Regions from separate parts of the Nocardia tengchongensis genome, predicted to be linked through region 1. Evidence: riboswitches for the same ligand, from Rfam matches in the RefSeq annotation. Region 1 holds a riboswitch; each other region holds the start of a gene.
What was found. Region 1 has a riboswitch for S-adenosylmethionine ahead of ACYVKL_RS10585 (bifunctional o-acetylhomoserine/o-acetylserine sulfhydrylase). Riboswitches for the same ligand answer to the same signal wherever they lie in the genome.
Positions count from the first base shown of each region.

Region 2: another riboswitch for S-adenosylmethionine. It lies ahead of ACYVKL_RS36835 (AfsA-related hotdog domain-containing protein); the one in region 1 lies ahead of ACYVKL_RS10585 (bifunctional o-acetylhomoserine/o-acetylserine sulfhydrylase).
Region 3: another riboswitch for S-adenosylmethionine. It lies ahead of ACYVKL_RS18635 (aminotransferase class V-fold PLP-dependent enzyme); the one in region 1 lies ahead of ACYVKL_RS10585 (bifunctional o-acetylhomoserine/o-acetylserine sulfhydrylase).
Region 4: another riboswitch for S-adenosylmethionine. It lies ahead of ACYVKL_RS22570 (rhodanese-like domain-containing protein); the one in region 1 lies ahead of ACYVKL_RS10585 (bifunctional o-acetylhomoserine/o-acetylserine sulfhydrylase).

Region 1 is NZ_BAAGUM010000005.1:444,274-448,442, forward strand. Features, by position in the region: gene metX (homoserine O-acetyltransferase MetX) at 1-937, opposite strand, end outside; gene ACYVKL_RS10585 (bifunctional o-acetylhomoserine/o-acetylserine sulfhydrylase) at 979-2,328, opposite strand; SAM riboswitch class IV at 2,425-2,536, opposite strand; gene ACYVKL_RS10590 (TetR/AcrR family transcriptional regulator) at 2,569-3,306, opposite strand; gene ACYVKL_RS10595 (MFS transporter) at 3,443-4,169, shown strand, end outside.
Region 2 is NZ_BAAGUM010000019.1:258,481-262,649, forward strand. Features, by position in the region: gene ACYVKL_RS36825 (hypothetical protein) at 1-567, opposite strand, end outside; gene ACYVKL_RS36830 (HAD family hydrolase) at 561-1,286, opposite strand; gene ACYVKL_RS36835 (AfsA-related hotdog domain-containing protein) at 1,283-2,071, opposite strand; SAM riboswitch class IV at 2,085-2,195, opposite strand; gene ACYVKL_RS36840 (MFS transporter) at 2,264-3,478, opposite strand; gene ACYVKL_RS36845 (hypothetical protein) at 3,573-4,052, opposite strand.
Region 3 is NZ_BAAGUM010000006.1:1,660,343-1,664,511, forward strand. Features, by position in the region: gene ACYVKL_RS18620 (biliverdin-producing heme oxygenase) at 138-806, opposite strand; gene ACYVKL_RS18625 (MarR family transcriptional regulator) at 972-1,433, opposite strand; gene ACYVKL_RS18630 (SAM-dependent methyltransferase) at 1,488-2,336, shown strand; SAM riboswitch class IV at 2,400-2,513, shown strand; gene ACYVKL_RS18635 (aminotransferase class V-fold PLP-dependent enzyme) at 2,582-3,895, shown strand; gene ACYVKL_RS18640 (hypothetical protein) at 3,914-4,117, opposite strand; gene ACYVKL_RS18645 (DUF2752 domain-containing protein) at 4,136-4,169, opposite strand, start outside.
Region 4 is NZ_BAAGUM010000006.1:2,507,828-2,511,996, reverse strand. Features, by position in the region: gene ACYVKL_RS22580 (type 1 glutamine amidotransferase family protein) at 1-31, opposite strand, end outside; gene ACYVKL_RS22575 (O-succinylhomoserine sulfhydrylase) at 141-1,355, opposite strand; gene ACYVKL_RS22570 (rhodanese-like domain-containing protein) at 1,414-1,836, opposite strand; SAM riboswitch class IV at 1,851-1,966, opposite strand; gene ACYVKL_RS22565 (Rv0361 family membrane protein) at 2,029-2,463, opposite strand; gene ACYVKL_RS22560 (FAD-dependent oxidoreductase) at 2,707-4,095, shown strand.

The DNA.
Region 1 (4,169 bases):
CCGAGTCCACCCCGCCGATCACACACGGCACCGGCGTCGAGGCCAGCGCCGCCGCGATGCCGCCACGGCCGCGACCCACGTCGTAGCGGTTCATCGCCTCGGTGAGCAGCACGTAGGTGCTCGGGTCGAAACGCGCGATCAGCTTGTCCGCCTGGTACTCCAGGTAGCTCTGCACCGCGTAGCGGCCGCCCGCGAGCGGATCCTCGTCGCCCTGGGCGTGATTCTCGAAGCGGTGGTCGAGTTCGCCCTCGGTGCGGTAGGTCAGGTGCGCGATGCGGCGGGCGATGCCCATGCCGGTCATGGGCGCGCGCCCGGTGCCGTGATAGTCGCCGCCCTGCCAGTCCGGATCGGCCTTGATGGCGGCGATCTGGGTGGTCTGGGTGCCGATCTGGTCGGCGGTGGCGCGCGCGCCGACCGCCAGCACCAGGGCCGCGCCGACCCGCTCGGGACGGCCGACCATCCATTCCAGCACCCGCATACCGCCCATGGAGCCGCCGATCGCGGCGGCCAGGCGGTCGATGCCGAGCAGATCGAAGAGCTTGGCCTCCGCGTTCACCTGGTCGCGGATGGACAGCTCGGGAAACCGTGTGCCCCAAGGCTTTCCGTCCGGGGCGAGGGAGGATGGACCGGTGCTGCCCTTGCAGCCGCCGAGCACGTTGGTGGCGATGACACACCACTCGCGGGTATCCAGGGGCGCGCCGGCGCCGACGACGCCGTCCCACCAGCCGGGCTGGCCGTGATGCACGTCGGCGGGACCCACCACGTGCGAGTCACCGGTCAGCGCGTGCTCCACCAGCACCACGTTGTCCGCGTTCGCGGATAGTTCGCCCCAGCGCTGCACCGCCAGCGTCGCATCGGGGATGACGACACCGTTCTCCAGCGTGAAGTCCCCGATGGCGATGCTGCCCAGCGTCCCGTCCGGCGGCGGTAGCAGCAGCTCCGCCGCATGCCGGGACGTTTGCGAGTCGATGTTCACGGTCAACTTGCCGCCGCCGTCAGTCCGCCGCGGAGATCCGCCAGGATGTCGCCGATGCCCTCGATACCCACGGCCAACCGCACCAGACCAGGCGTGACGCCGGAAGCCAGTTGCTCGGCGGGCGTCAGCTGGGAATGCGTGGTGGAAGCCGGGTGGATGACGAGCGAGCGCACATCCCCGATGTTAGCGACATGGCTGTGCAGCACCAGCGCCTCCACGAACTTCTTGCCCGCGTCGACGCCGCCGGCCAGCTCGAAGGACACGATCGCGCCGACGCCCTTCGGTGCCAGCTGTTTGCCCCGCTCGAACCAGGGCGAGGCGGGCAGTCCGGCGTAGTAGACCTTCTCGACACCCGGCTGTTCCGCCAGGAACTCCGCGACCGCCTGGGCATTGGCCACGTGCCGTTCGATGCGCAGGCTCAGCGTCTCGAGGCCCTGCGCAATGAGGAACGCGTTGAACGGCGAGACCGCCGCGCCCAGGTCGCGCAGCAGTTGCACGCGGGCCTTGAGCGCGAAGGCCGGAGCGCCGAGGTCGGCGAAGACCGCGCCGTGGTAGCTGGGGTCGGGGGTGGTGAAGCCGGGGAAACGGGACTCGCCCGCCGCGTTCTTCACGGTCCAGTCGAAGGTGCCGCCGTCGACGATCACGCCCGCCACCGCGGAACCGTGCCCGCCCAGGTACTTGGTGGCCGAGTGCACGACGATGTCGGCGCCCAGCCGCAGCGGCTGGATCAGGTACGGGGTGGCGACGGTGTTGTCCACGATGAGCGGCAGTCCGGCCGCGTGCGCGACCTCGGCGATGCCGGGAATGTCGAGGACCGAGCTGCTCGGGTTGGCGACGGTCTCGCCGTAGAACGCCTTGGTGTTGGGCCGCACGGCCGCACGCCACTGCTCGAGATCGTCCGGGTCCTCGACGAAGCTGACCTGGATGCCCAGCTTGGGCAGCGAGTAGTGCAGCAGGTTGTAGGTGCCGCCGTAGAGGTGCGGGCTGGCCACGATGTGGTCGCCGGCCTCGGCGAGATTCAGGATCGCGTAGGTCTCCGCCGCCTGCCCGGAGGCCAGCAGCAGCGCGGCCACACCGCCCTCGAGGGCGGCGATGCGCTGTTCCACCGCGTCCTGGGTGGGGTTCATGATGCGGGTGTAGATGTTGCCCGGCTCGGCGAGCCCGAACAGCGCGGCGGCGTGGTCGGTGTCGCGGAAGGCGTAGGACGTGGTCTGGTAGATGGGCAGGGCGCGGGCGCCGGTGGCCGGATCGGGAGACTGTCCGGCGTGGATCTGCTTGGTCTCGAAGGACCAGTTGGCCGGATCCAGGGTGCCGTCAGCCCCGGCGGCCTGGGCCGCGGTCGAGTCACTCATCTGTTCTGCTCCAAATGCGAGGTCGCCGAATGGCGGAAGTTTGACGTTATCGAGAAGCGAATGGGCTTCGACAACAACACATTTCGGTAGACCTCCTAGTTGCGCTTGCGTCCGGATCTCGAACGCCCGGTCTGCACCCGGAGCACCCCGCCGCAGCTGGAGGGTTGCCGATCAGCAAGCCGGGGCCTTAACGCTGATGCTCTTGACCTTTGCGCGATTCTAGCGGCCGTTCCGACCCCCCTACGCAGTGGGGTTTGTCGCATTCGCCAGGAGATTTTCCGCGTTCACGGGGGGAATTGTCGTGGCCGTTCCGCAGCACACCCGCCGGAATTCGCCGAACGCGGCCAGCACGTTCTCGGCGAGCTGGTGTGCGGTGGTGGCGGTGGTGCAGTCCGGGAACTCGGACTCGTCGTCGAATTCGCATTCCATGCCGATGCGCACGATGCCGTGCCAGGTGGCGGCGATGATCCGCACGGTCATGTGGTCCTGCGGCAGCCGCAGGCGTTCGGCGAGGACCTCGGTCATGGCGCGGGTCTTGGTCTCGGCCGACTCCATGCTGAGCGCGCGCACCGCGACGCTGTCGCGGCTGATGCGCTGCATTTGCTGGAACCACCGGAACGGGACGGGGGCGTCGGAGTCGATGATCTGGTCCACGACGGCCATGAACGCGCCCAGCAGCGCCTGCATCTCGTCGCCGGTGATCGGCTGTGCGCGCAGCTGATCGGCGAGCGCCTGTCCCCAGCCTTCGATGGGGGCGATGACGATCGCCTCCTTGCTGTCGAAGTACCGGTTCACGGTGCGCGGCGAGACGTCGGCGGCGTCGGCGATTTGTTCCACAGTGGTGGCATCGAACCCTTGGTCGTCGCACAGCCGCAGGGCGACGTCGATGATCCGGGTCCGGGTCTGCTGCTTCTTACGTTCACGCAGGCCGGGGCGATGGCGCGAGATCACACCGATGTGACTTGACAACTCCGACATGCCTCCATGGTAGGTCCTCGATGCTTCTTACTGTCACATTATGACAACTGTCGCAGTGCGACATTTTTCCCTTGACGCCAATTGTCAGTGGGGGTCACTATGGTGAAGCTGCCTTCGAACTCCAGAGGAGAGGCTCATGACCGTAGCGACGGACGCTCTCGGTACAGACGAAAAAGCAAGTCCCGCAAAAGATTCCAGGCGCTGGTTCGCGCTCGCCGTGATCGCGATGGCGCAGCTCATGGTGGTCCTGGACGCCACGATCGTCACCATTGCCATGCCGTTCGCTCAGCAGGATCTGCACATCAGCGACGGCGACAAGCAGTGGATCTTCACCGCTTACACCCTGATTTTCGGTGGTCTGCTGCTGCTCGGCGGCCGGCTCGCCGACTACCTCGGCCGCCGCCGCATCCTGATGATCGGCCTGGTCGGCTTCGCCGCGGCCTCCGCACTGGCCGGCCTCGCGCAGAACCAGGTCGAACTCTTCGCGGGCCGCGCGCTGCAGGGCGCGTTCGGCGCGCTGCTGGCTCCGGCCGCGTTGTCCCTGGTCTCGGTGACCTTCACCGAGGCCAAGGAGCGCGCTCGGGCCTTCGGCGTGTTCGCCGGCGTGTCCGCGGCCGGCGCTGCCCTCGGCCTGATCGCCGGTGGCGCGCTCGTCGAGTACGCGAACTGGCGCTGGTCGCTGCTGGTGAACACGCCGGTCGCGCTGCTGGCCCTGGTCGGCGCGTTCGTTTTCGTGGTCAAGGACGTGCCCGCGGCCCGCACCGGCGGCTACGACCTGCCCGGCGCGGTCACCGTGACCCTCGGTCTGATCTCGATCGTGTACGGCTTCAGCCGGGCGGCCTCCGACGGCTGGACCGCCTCCA
Region 2 (4,169 bases), on a different contig from region 1:
CAAGTCCTTGGCCCGCAAGGACATCACCGTGTAGAGCGAATCCGGCACGAGCCCGCCGAACTCGAACCGGAACTCGCCCTGCCGCGCGTCCTCATCGACGGTCACCTCGAGGGTGCCGCGCGCCCGCAGCCACTCCCCCAGCGTCACCGGGCCGGACAGCTTGCGCCCGTCCTCGGGACGGAAATCCGGGATCGGCGTCTCGTGGAACGGGTAGCTGGGCCGCGTCACCGCGGCCGCGTCGGGTCGCTGATCGGGCGCGAACACCACCGGATAGTTGTTGGCGGGCAGCGGAAGCGGCAGCGTGTGCAACACAATCGCGGCATCCTCGTCCGTCAGCTCCTCGGGCAGTTCGCGCACGATCGTGTAGGGGGCCAGACCGCCGAAGGCGGGTACCGGCGTGTCGTCGGCGACGATCGCCCGCCCCCACCGCCGGGTGACGGTGTGGCCCGGCCCGGGTTCGGTCAGATATCCCACGACGATGAAATCGCCCTTGCCGTCGAGCACTTCGCTCGGCGGATACAGCGGCCCCTGCGTGGTCGGGGTGAGTTCGTACCTCTTGGTCACCATACGGAGAGCACTTCCTCGTCGGAGAGCAGACGGCCCGGGTCGCCGACGGACGCGCCGACCCGATCGGTGAGATGGATCCAGCCGGTGCCGTGCGCGGCGAGCACGGCGTCGTCACCGCGATATCCCGGGTGTGCGACGGCTTTCAGGAACGGCAGGTCGCTGGCGTGGTCGCCGTAGCCGTAGCTGTGCTCCTGATCGATGCCGTGCTCGCGCAGGAAGTCGGTGACCGCCGCCGCCTTGGCCGCACCGATCATCGGCCGCCACACCTCGCCGGTGAGCACGCCGTCCTCGTCGACGACCGGCGTGGTGGTGATGACGTGATCGGCCCCGACGGCCGCGGCGACCGGCGCGACGGCCGCCCGGAACGAACCCGACAGCAGCACCGTCGCGTGCCCGGAATCACGATGCGCGCGCAGCCTTTCCACCGCGTCGGCGTAGTAGACAGCGTCACCCGCCGAGAATTCCGAGAACCAGCGCTGCCCGGCCGCGCTCAGCGCTTCGGTCGCGACCCCGCGGTAGGCCCGGTAGTAGTGCCGGTTGACCTCCTCCCGCGGCGCGCCCGCCGCGGCCCGCTGCTGAATTTCCGCGGTGAGCCGCGCGTATTCGCTGCCGTCGTCGCCGTTCTCGGCCAGCCAGAAGCGCAGGAACGCGAACATGCTCTTGACGGTGATCAGGGTTTCGTCGACGTCGAAGAACGCCGCGCCCGTCACCGCGCTCATGCGGCCGCGTCCAGGTAGGCGGCGATCGCCTTGGCCGCCTTGTGCCGTTCGATCTGCGTGATGCGCTCGTTGGGCAGGGCGGCGTAGCCGATGCGCGTGGTGGCGACGGCGCGGCCGAGCTGGCGCACCTCCACCTCGATGGTGAATTCCAGTTTGGCCGGGTCGTCGATGGCGATCGGCGTCAGTGTCGCGTTCAGGGTGGCGGGCAGCGGGAACAGGAAGGACTTGAACTCCAATTCGATACTGTTCCAGACGATGTAGAAGTGCTGTTCGGGCCAGCGGCGGCCGTACTCCAGCTCGAACGCGCCGAGGAACAGCTGCCGCACCGCCTCCACGATCACGATGCCCTGCACGTGCTCGCCGGTCTGATGGTCGAGCAACAGTTCGTTGTCACCGTGGATGCGCAGATCGGCCCGGAACGCGGTCTCCGATTCCCGGACCAGTCCGGCCAGCAGGACATTCGAATGCTGATACTTGTGGACCTGATGGCGCGGGGCCGGTTCGGCGACCGCGCCGTCGATCCGCAGCCCGGCCGGGGCGTGCACGATCGCCACATGCTCGACGTAGTCGAGATCGTGGCGGGTCACCCCCTGCCCGAGCCGAACCCGCAAGGGCCCCTCCGCGTCCCGCCAGCGGCCGCCGCGCAACGCGGCCACCAGCCCGGACACGGTGAAGGCCCGATCATCCGCGGCGATCCCGCGGAACCGGTCGGCCACCAGCAGCACCTCGCCGACGTCCGCCACCGCCGCGGTCGCGGACGCCGAATCGAGTTGAGCTACAGACATTTTCCCTCCGAGAACAAGACGCTTATGGCGACGCTCGCCGCCATCCGGTCGTCACCCGGAGCACCCCACCGTCGTGGAGGGTTGCCGCCCAGCGAGCCGGGGCTTCGCGCTGGAACTGATGACCGTGACCGAAACGCTAAGTGGCCCAGCTATTTTCGAGAATCATTTCGACCACGGCGATTGAAACCTGGATCAGTTGCGTTCGGAGACGGCCGCCAGCGCCGCACCCGCGGCCGCGAGCGCGGCGACGGCCAGCGCGACCGCCGGATAGCCGTGCCGCGCAACCAGATCGGCCAGCTGCGGCCCCGCGCTCGCACCCAAGAACAGGGCGAAGGTGTACAGCGCGGTGGCGGCGCCGCGCGCCTCCCCGGCTCGGGCGGTGATCGTCTGGACCGCCGCCGGGGCGGCCACGGCGATGGCGGCGACGAACACGAACAACCACGCCGCCACCCACACACCGCCCAGCGGCACCGCGGTCACGGCCACGGCCAGGGCCGCCGCCCCGAGGGCGACGACGAGCCGGGTGGGCGCGGCGATCACCCCCAGCCGTCCGGCCAGCAGCGGGATCGCCACCATGGCGGGAATCGCACTGGCCCGCAACGCGAGCAGGGCGGCATTGCCGGAGCCGACACCGTCGGGCGGAACGAGCTGAATGCCGGTGTAGACGCCGACGAAGGAGCCCAGGATCGCCAGGCAGCTCAGATACAGCAGGGCCAGGCGGGATTGCCGGAGCAGGCTCAGGAAGGGCCCGAACACCGCACCCGGTGTCACCGACCGCGCCGTGGCCGTCGGTTCCGTGGAATCCGGCGCGAGCCCGGCCTCGTCTCGGGGCGGTTGCAGCACCAACCGCAGCGTCACCGCCGACACTGCGAAAGCCACGGCGCCCGCGACGAAGATCGCCCGCCACCCCAGCGCGTTCCCGATGAGCTGGGCCAGCACCTGTGCCACCACTCCCGCCCCGAGGAACGAGCTCGTCAAGCAGGTGAGGGCGAAGATCCTGCGCTCGGGCGCGATCCGCTCCGAGAAGTACGCGAACGCGGCCGGTGCGAAGAAGGATGCGGTGAGCCCCTGCAGGATTCGCGCCGACAGCCCGGTCACCAGCCCCGGCGCGGCCGCCACCAGCAGGCTGCTGATCACGCTCGCCGCCAGTCCGCCGACGATGACCGGCCGCCGGCCCCACCGGTCGGAGAGGGGTCCGGTCACCAGGAAGCCCGCACCGTAGGCCAGCCCGAACGCGGTCGTCGTCCAGGTGGCCGCGGACTTGGAGGTATCCCAGTCCCCCGCGATCCGGTTCAGCACCGGCAGCACCACATACAGCTGGCCGACCACCAGGATGCCGACCGCGCAGACGGCCCCGATGGTGCGCCCCGGCGGGGCGGGAGCATGGATGTGCGGCACGGTGGTCATCGAATTCCTTTCGTGGACAATGGAGTCCACGTCTATCAATTCGAGACCACCGGGCACGACGGTTACGTGCGCTCTGATCCGAAGCCGCGCCGGGTCAGGCCAGGATGAAACTCACCGGCTGCCCGTAGTCACCGCCCTGGCGCAGCCAGGAATACCCGAGCCATACGCCGGGGGTGACTTCGCGGATCTCGTCGTACAGATTCGGGGTCGGGGAGGGGGCGTAGTCGAGGATCCAAGTGGGCCCGCCGTCGACGACCGACGGACCCGGGTAGACGTTGGCCTGCCAGGCTTCCAGGCCCGCGCCGGTCATGCGGTTCAGCAGATATCCGCCGGCCGGACCGCCGTAGAAGTTCTTGCCGATCCAGACCAGGGGCGCCCAGGGCTGCATGCCGCGGGGCTCGGCGACCCAGCCGTCCTTCGTGCCGACCGGAACGTCGCCCAGGGGGGCGCCTCGATAGACGGCGTCCAGCTGTCCGAGGTCACATCTGAACCGCAATGAGTCCACAGTTGCTGATGTGTTGTCGGAGTACAGAACACAGCCGTTTCCGTAGTCCGCGTCGGCGTGCGCGGACACCGGGACAATCATAACCAACGCCCCGAATCCCATCGAGGCGAGGCTATTGATGAGGACATTTCGGAAGATCTCACGGTATGCACTCATTGTCGTCTCCAGTGGGATGGTTCCCACCCC
Region 3 (4,169 bases), on a different contig from region 1:
GGCCGGGTCAGTACCCGAATATCCCAACGTGACGACTGATTTCGTGAGGCCCGGGTAACTCACCGGGTACGTCCAGAATTGGTTCGGCACCCAACCGCCGGCACGGGTCGCCAACCCCGACGGCTCCCAGCCGCCCGCTAAATACGCGGAGAGGCGGAAAGAGCGCCCAGTTCACGGAACAGGTCGGTGTTCATCGTGAACGCCAACCGCGCTTCGTCGAGCACCCGATCGACCTCGGGACCTTCGAGGGGAAGCTGGTCCAGGGCCTCGCGGTACTCGCGCTTGAACGCGGCGGGATTGGTGATCTCGTCGAAGACGTAGAAGCGCACGCCGTCGCCCTTCTTGGGCAGATCCCACAGCTTCTCGGCGGTGCCGCGAATGACCTGGCCGCCGGAGAGATCACCCAGGTAGCGGGTGTAGTGGTGGACGACGTATCCGGCCGGCCACTCCTGCGCGCACTCTTCGATGCGGGCGGCGTAGGCGGCGGTCGAGGGCAGCGGCTGCAGCTCGTCGCGCCAGTTCGCGCCGCCGAGGTGCGCCAGATCGGTCTCGAGCGCGGCCAGGCGCGCCAGCTCCGGCTTCACGAACGGACCCGCGACCGAGTCGGAAGCCAGTGCGGTGGAATGCTTTTCGAGGGCCTCGTAGACGAACCAGAGCTGCCCGGTGTAGCGCAGGAAGGCGTCGACGCCGAGCTGACCGGTCAGCATGTCACGCATGAACGTGGAGTGCTCCGCCTCGTTGTGCTGCTGCTCGGTCGCGGTGCGAATGAGCGTCGAGAACGGGGCGCTGGTGTCCGTGTCCAACATGGTCGGGCTCCTCGTGGTCAACTCCGGGGCACCACACTTTGGCTACCCTAACTTCCTCATAGACCCTACGCCCCAGCAACGATCGCGCGATTCGAACTTTGCGGCCCACCCACTCCAACTTTCGGATGATTTTTCCAATTCGCCGGTGTCCTTGGTCACACGCCCTCAGTCGCCCTGGAGGTCGTGTGCGGTCTGGCGCAGCGCGATCGCAGCCCGGGCGAAGTAGTCGAACAGGACCACCAGCTGCCGCGGTTCGAAGTCGGCGAACACCTCGCCCATCCGGGTCCGCTGTGGCGCGAGCACCGCGTCGATCCGGCCGTCGGGATCGGGCGTGGGCTCGACCACCACCTTGCGGCGATCGGCCGGATCCGGCGCGCGCCGGACATAGCCCGCCCGTTCCAGCCGGTCGATGAGCCGGGTGACCGCGCCCGTGGACAACCCCGTCCGTTCGGCCAGCTCACCGGCGGTCATAGAGCCCGCGAGGGCGATCAGATTGAGCCCGAAGAAGTCGGTCGGGCCCAGCCCGAGCGCCTGCGCGGTGACGTGCGCGGCCACCGCCTGCGCGGTGAGGTACTCGCGGTAGGCGGCACTGCCCTGTGACAGCAGGGTAGATTTATCTGCATCCATGCAACTACTGTCCTCATTCAGATACTTGTCGGATGCAGAAAGAGTAACGCCGTCATGGTCGACAACGCCGCGAGCACCTCCCTGATCCCCATGCTCATCGCCGCCACCGAGAGCGCCATGCCGGCGGAAAAGCGGCTACTGGCAGACGATCTGGCCATTCGCACACTGCCCGCGGGACTGCGCCCGCTGGTGCGCCGGCAGCGCACCCGGCGCTGGCTGCGCCGGCTCATGGACCGGCAGGACCCCGGCATCTGGAACAGCCTGGCCTGCCGGAAGCGGTACTTCGACGAGCAGACCGCCGCCCTGCTGCACGACACCGAAGCCCTCGTCGTACTCGGCGCGGGCCTCGACACCCGCGCCTGCCGCCTCGCCGCACCCGCCGCGATACCGGCCTTCGAGGTGGACCTACCGGTGAACATCGCGCTCAAACAGCGCCGAATCCCCCTGCCCGGCAACGTTGTTCCGGTGGCGATCGACTTCGAGCGGCAGGACCTCGCCACCGGACTCGCCGAATCCGGCTACCGCACCGACGCGAAAACCCTGTTTCTCTGGGAGGGCGTGACCCAATACCTCACCGAGACGGCGGTGCACGCCACCCTGAAAACTCTCGCTACCGCGCCTTCGGGGAGCCACCTGATCTTCAGCTATATCCGTCAGGACTTCATCGCCGGGACGAACCTCGACGGCTGCCCGGCCGCCCATCGCAGATTCGTTGCCGGACAGGGCATCTGGCGCTTCGGGCTGCACCCTGGCAGCGTGTCCGGACTGCTCGCCGAACACGGCTGGCGCGAGGTCGAACAAGTCGGCGGAGGGGAGTACACCGAGCGCTTCCTGACACCGCTCGGCCGCGGCGGCGAGCGGGTCCCCGACATCGAACGCTGCGTCACCGCCACGAAGATCTGACCCGACAGGCCGGCGCCGGGCAGGGTTGACAAGCCCGCGATGGGTCTGCCAGTCTCGCAATCAGGTCATGAGTACCAGCGTCAAGCCCCGGCTAGCTGGTCGGCAACCCTCCACCGCGGCGGGGTGCTCCGGGTGACGACCGGGCCGTCGCCCGACCGGGCGCGGCAAGCGCGGACTCTCGATCGTTCTTTCTGCTCCAGGCAGCACAGCCGATCGCGCGTCCATGAATCCGATGGGATTTCGTGATGACCGCATTCGCCGACCAGACCTGCACCCCCCTCGCCACCGTAACCGGCTGTGACCTGCAGGTTCCACTCGTCCAGGGCGGGACCACCGGGTACGCCAACTTCGACTACGCCGCCAGCGCCCCCGCGTTGAAGCAGGTCACCGACCGCGTCGCGGCGCTGCTCCCGTTCTACGCCAGCGTGCACCGGGGCGCGGGCTACGCCTCCCGCGTCTCCACCGACTGCTACGAGTCGGCCCGCGGCTCGGTCGCCCGCTTCCTGAACGCGGCCGACGACCAGGTGGTCGTGTTCACCCGCAACACCACCGACTCGCTGAACCTGCTGGCCGCCTGCGTGCCCGGCGACACCGTGGTGCTCGACGTCGAACACCACGCCAACTTCCTGCCCTGGACCCGCCACGGCCGCCGGGTGGTGCCGGTCGCCGACACCATCGAGGAGACCATCCAGCGCCTGGTCGCCGAGCTGTGCTCGAAACCCGCTGCGCTGCTGGCCATCACCGGCGCCTCCAACGTGACCGGCGAACTGCTGCCGCTGGAACGACTCGCCTGGATCGCGCACCAGTGCGGCACCCGCATCCTGGTGGACGCCGCCCAGTTGGCCCCGCACCGCCGCATCGACCTGCGCACCACCGGCATCGACTACCTGGCCTTCTCCGGGCACAAGGCCTACGCCCCGTTCGGCGCGGGCGTCCTGGTCGGCCGCCGGGACTGGCTGGACGCGGCGCAGCCGTACCTGGCCGGGGGCGGCGCGGTCCGCTCGGTCACCACCGACGGCGTCGACTGGGCGCCCGCACCGCAGCGCCACGAGGCCGGCTCCCCCAACGTGCTCGGCGTGGCCGCGCTGGCCGCCGCCTGCGACGCCCTCACCGAACTCGACGAGACCACCGTCGTCGAGCACGAGCAGTACCTCACCCACCGCCTGCGCTACGGCCTGAAAACCGTTCCGGGCGTGAACTTCCTGCGCATCTGGCGCGACAGCAGCGACGCCGTCGGCATCGTCGCGTTCACCGTCGACGGCTTCGAACCGGGCCAGGTCGCCGCCTACCTGTCCGCCGAACACGGCATCGGCGTACGCGACGGCCGATTCTGCGCCCACCCGCTGCTCGCCCGCCTCGGCGTGGACGCCGCCCTGCGCGCCAGCATCGGTCTCGGCACCACCGCCGCCGACGTGGACCGTCTCGTCGACGCCATCGCCACCCTGGTCGGGCACGGGCCGGCGTGGAATTACGCCCGCACCGAAGGCCATTGGAACCCGGTCCCCGAGACCCGCCCGTTCGGCGTGTCTGCGGAAGGCGCGGCGCCCTGCGGATTCTGACTCACCGGTGAGAGTCGGTCAGGGCACGACGTAGCGGGCCGCGAGCATCTCGACCAGCGGATCGTCGTCGGCGACCGACTCGAGCGCATCCAGATCGGCCTGGACGGACACCTGCCGGGTGTCCTCCTGATCCGGATCGGGCGGTCCGTCCTCCTCGAGCTGACGGATCAGCTTGTCGCGCACCCGCTCCTTCAGCGATTCGCCCAGCCATGATTCGCTCATAACAAGAGCATGCTCCGTCTAGACGGGCGCGATCCAGGTACCCCACGGTGTG
Region 4 (4,169 bases), on a different contig from region 1:
CGTACACGGCCATGTGGACTGTTTTCATCATGACAGCATGCTGTCATGTTTGACAGCATGCTGTCAATAACTCTGGACGCGCAGAATGACGAAAGGGCCGGAACCCAGCGGGTTCCGGCCCTTTCGGCGAGATCGGCGGATCAGCTCAGCGCGTGATCGAGATCGTTGATCAGGTCCTCGACATCCTCCAGGCCGATGGAGATGCGCAGCACCCCATCGGTAAGGCCCACGGCCGCACGGCCTTCCGGGCCCATGGCCCGGTGGGTCGTGGTCGCCGGGTGGGTGATCAGGGTCTTCGCGTCACCGAGGTTGTTCGAGATGTCGATGATCCGCAGCCGGTTCAGCACCTCGAACGCGCGCTTCTTGGCCTCGTTCTCCGGAGCCTTCAGCTCGAAGGTGATCACCGTGCCGCCACCCGACATCTGCCGCTTGGCCAGCTCGTACTGCGGATGCGAGGACAGGAACGGGTACTTCACCCACGCCACCGCCGGATGCGCCTCCAGGAACTCGGCGACCTTCAGGGCGGAATCCACCGACTGGCGCAGGCGCAGCGGCATGGTCTCCAGACCCTTCAGCAGGGTCCAGGCGTTGAACGGGCTCATCGCCGGACCCGTGTGCCGCATCAGGTTCTTCACCGGGCCGTCGATGTAGTCCTTCGGACCCAGGATCGCGCCACCGAGCACCCGGCCCTGGCCGTCGATGTGCTTGGTGCCCGAATACACGGTGATGTCCGCGCCCAGATCGAAACCGCGCTGCAGCAGCGGGGTGGCGAAGACGTTGTCCAGCACCACCTTCGCGCCCGCCGCGTGCGCCAGATCGGACACCGCGCGCACATCGGTCAGGGTCTGCATCGGATTGGACGGCGTCTCGAAGAAGACGGCCTGGGTGGGCACCGACAGCGCCTGCTCCCACTGGTCCAGATCCTCACCGTCGACGAAGACGGTCTCCACACCCCAGCGCGGCAGGATCTCGTTGGCCACCACGAAGCAGGAACCGAACAGGCTGCGCGCCGCGACCAGGCGGTCACCGGCGCCGAGCAGCGCACCCAGCGCGGTGAACACCGCGGACATGCCCGAGGCGGTGGCGAAACAGGCCTCCGCGCCGTCGATCAGGCGCAGCCGCTCCTCGAACATGGCGACCGTCGGGTTGCCGTAGCGCGAGTAGACGAAATGCTGGATATCGCCGGTGAACGAAGCCTCCGCGGCCTCGGCGCTCTCGTAGACGAAACCCGAATTGAGGAACAGCGCCTCGGAGGTCTCGTCGAACCCGGAACGCCGGGTGCCGCCGCGCACCGCCTGGGTGGCGGGGCCGACACCCTCGGGGAGCGGTTTGTCGAAAGAGCCGCCGGTGATCATGACTGCCTCCCAGTGGTCCGGCCGGACACGAAACTCATGGCTGCCGCCCGAGCAGAGCTCATGACTGACGCCAGGGCAGACCGTCGGCGCGCCAACCGGTGCTGCCGCGATGCCCCTGACCGTCGAGCGCACCCTCGAAACCGTCGACCACGTTGTAGGACGGGGTGATGCCGAGGGTGGTGGCGGCGGTGGCCGCGCCGATGGAGCGCTGGCCGGAACGGCAGATGAAGATGACGGGGGCGTCCGAGTCCGCGGCCCGGTCGGCCAGCGACTGCCGCAGCTGGTCGGTGAACCGCGCATTCGGGGTGCCGACGGCGCTGACCCACTCGATCAGGGCGGTCGGGCGGCCGATACCGCTGGTGTCGGGCACGCCGACGAACCGCCACTCGGCCTCGGTGCGCACGTCCACCAGGACCGCATCCGGATTGTCGCGCAACAACTCCCACGCCGCCTTCGGCGTGATGTCACCGGCGTAGCTCACTTGTACCTCCTGAAAATCCGCACTTGCCGCACCGCTCTCCGATGCGAGGCCAGGTCGTCACCCGGAGCACCCCACCGCGGAGGAGGGTTGCCGACCAGCGAGCCGGGGCTTGGCGCTGGCACTCATGACCTGGAAGAAGACTGCCGAAAAAACGGGCCCCCTGTCAAACCCCCGCGGGCCATTCGGCCGTTGTCACGAATTACAGACCAACCAGCGGGAATTCTCTTTCGAGAAGTGCCAGGGCGTAGTGCTCGGGGCGCCCGCGACGGTGAAAGAGACCTGCGCGGTGGCCTTGTCACCGTCGATAGCCGCATCGGTCAGCTTGCTGAAGGCAATGGTGCCGCCGCTCTCCACCGCGGCCCGCAACGGTGAGAGCTTCTCGTCGAAACCCTTGCAGGACAGGGTCGGATCGTATTTGCCGGTGTCATTGCGGGACATGATGAAGTTGGTCGCCGACAGCGCCAGCCGATCGGATTCTGTGACATTCTTCTCAACCGGCGAGATCAGCGTCGCGATCACGATGCCCAGGATCACGAAGGCGATGATGCCCGCCGCCACCAGGAACGGCCACATGCTGCGGGTCTCGTTCTGGTCGATCGGGACCGGGGTCTCCTCGACGTCGCTCATGGGTAAATCATGCCTGGTCGCCGACGCGCCCCCGCACCCTGCTGGCAAAGACCGCGGTGCGCCCTCGATAGAATCAGCAGAATTTCCGCCCCAGCGCGGGAATAGCAAGACTACGCAGCAACGCTGCAGCGTCGGGGGCCAACGAAGGTCGCCGAGGTCAGGGCGTCAACTTAGCCTAAGCTAAGAACGACGGCTGAGTTTTGACGGCAAGTTAGTTTCGACCCAAAGAGGGTGCGCGGAAGAATGACCGAACAGAGTGCAGCGACCCGCCCGCTACGCATTGCGATCGTGGGCGCAGGACCGGCCGGCATCTACGCCGCCGACGCGTTGATGAAGTCCGACGCGGACGTGAGCATCGATCTCTACGAGCGCATGCCCGCGCCCTTCGGCCTGATCCGCTACGGCGTCGCGCCCGACCACCCGCGCATCAAGGGCATCATCACCGCGCTGCACAAGGTGCTCGACAAGCCGCAGGTCCGCCTGCTCGGCAATATCGACTACGGCGTCGACATCACCCTCGAGGACCTGCAGCAGTTCTACGACGCGGTCATCTTCTCCACCGGTGCCAACGCCGACCGCGCCCTGGGCGTGCCCGGCATCGACCTGGACGGCTCCTACGGCGCCGCGGACTTCGTGTCCTGGTACGACGGCCACCCCGACGTCGCCCGCACCTGGCCGCTGGACGCGGAGAAGGTCGCCGTGCTCGGCGTCGGCAACGTCGCCCTCGACGTGGCGCGCGTGCTCGCCAAGACCGGCGACGAACTGCTGCCCACCGAGATCCCGCCGAACGTCCACGAGGGCCTCCTGGCCAACAAGGCCCTGGAAGTGCACGTGTTCGGCCGCCGCGGTCCCGCGCAGGCCAAGTTCACCCCGCTCGAGCTGCGCGAGCTCGACCACTCGCCGACCATCGAGGTCATCGTCGACCCCGAGGACATCGACTACGACGAGGGCTCCGAGGCCGCGCGCCGGCACTCCAAGCAGGTCGACATGATCTGCAACACCCTCGAGCAGTGGGCCATCCGCGACGTCGGCAACCGCCCGCACAAGCTGTTCCTGCACTTCTTCGAGAACCCGGCCGAGATCCTCGGCGAGAACGGCAAGGTCGTCGGCCTGCGCACCGAGCGCACCCAGCTCGACGGCACCGGAAACTGCAAGGGCACCGGCGAGTTCAAGGACTGGGACATCCAGGCCGTGTATCGCGCGGTCGGCTACCTGTCGCAGAACATCCCGGCCCTGCCCTTCGACGACCAGGCCGGCACCGTGCCCAACGAGGCCGGTCGCGTGATCATCGACGAGGACGCCGACGGCGCGGCTCGCTACATGCCCGCTACCTACGTCACCGGCTGGATCAAGCGCGGCCCGGTCGGCCTCATCGGCCACACCAAGGGCGACGCCAACGAGACCATCGCCTGCCTGCTCGACGACGCCGCGAACTTCGCCCCGGCCGCCAAGCCGGAGCTGGAGGCCGTGACCGAGTTCCTCGAGGGCAAGGGCATCCCGTTCACCACCTGGGCCGGCTGGTACCGCCTCGACGCGCACGAGCGCGCCCTCGGCGAGCCGCAGGGCCGCGAGCGGGTCAAGGTCGTCGAGCGCGACGAGATGCTGGCCGCCTCCGAGCCCGACAAGGCCTGACCGGTCTTCGGCTCGAGGTTCTGACCAGCATGAATCCGCCTGGCGGACAAGGTTGTCCACACTTGTCACCGTTC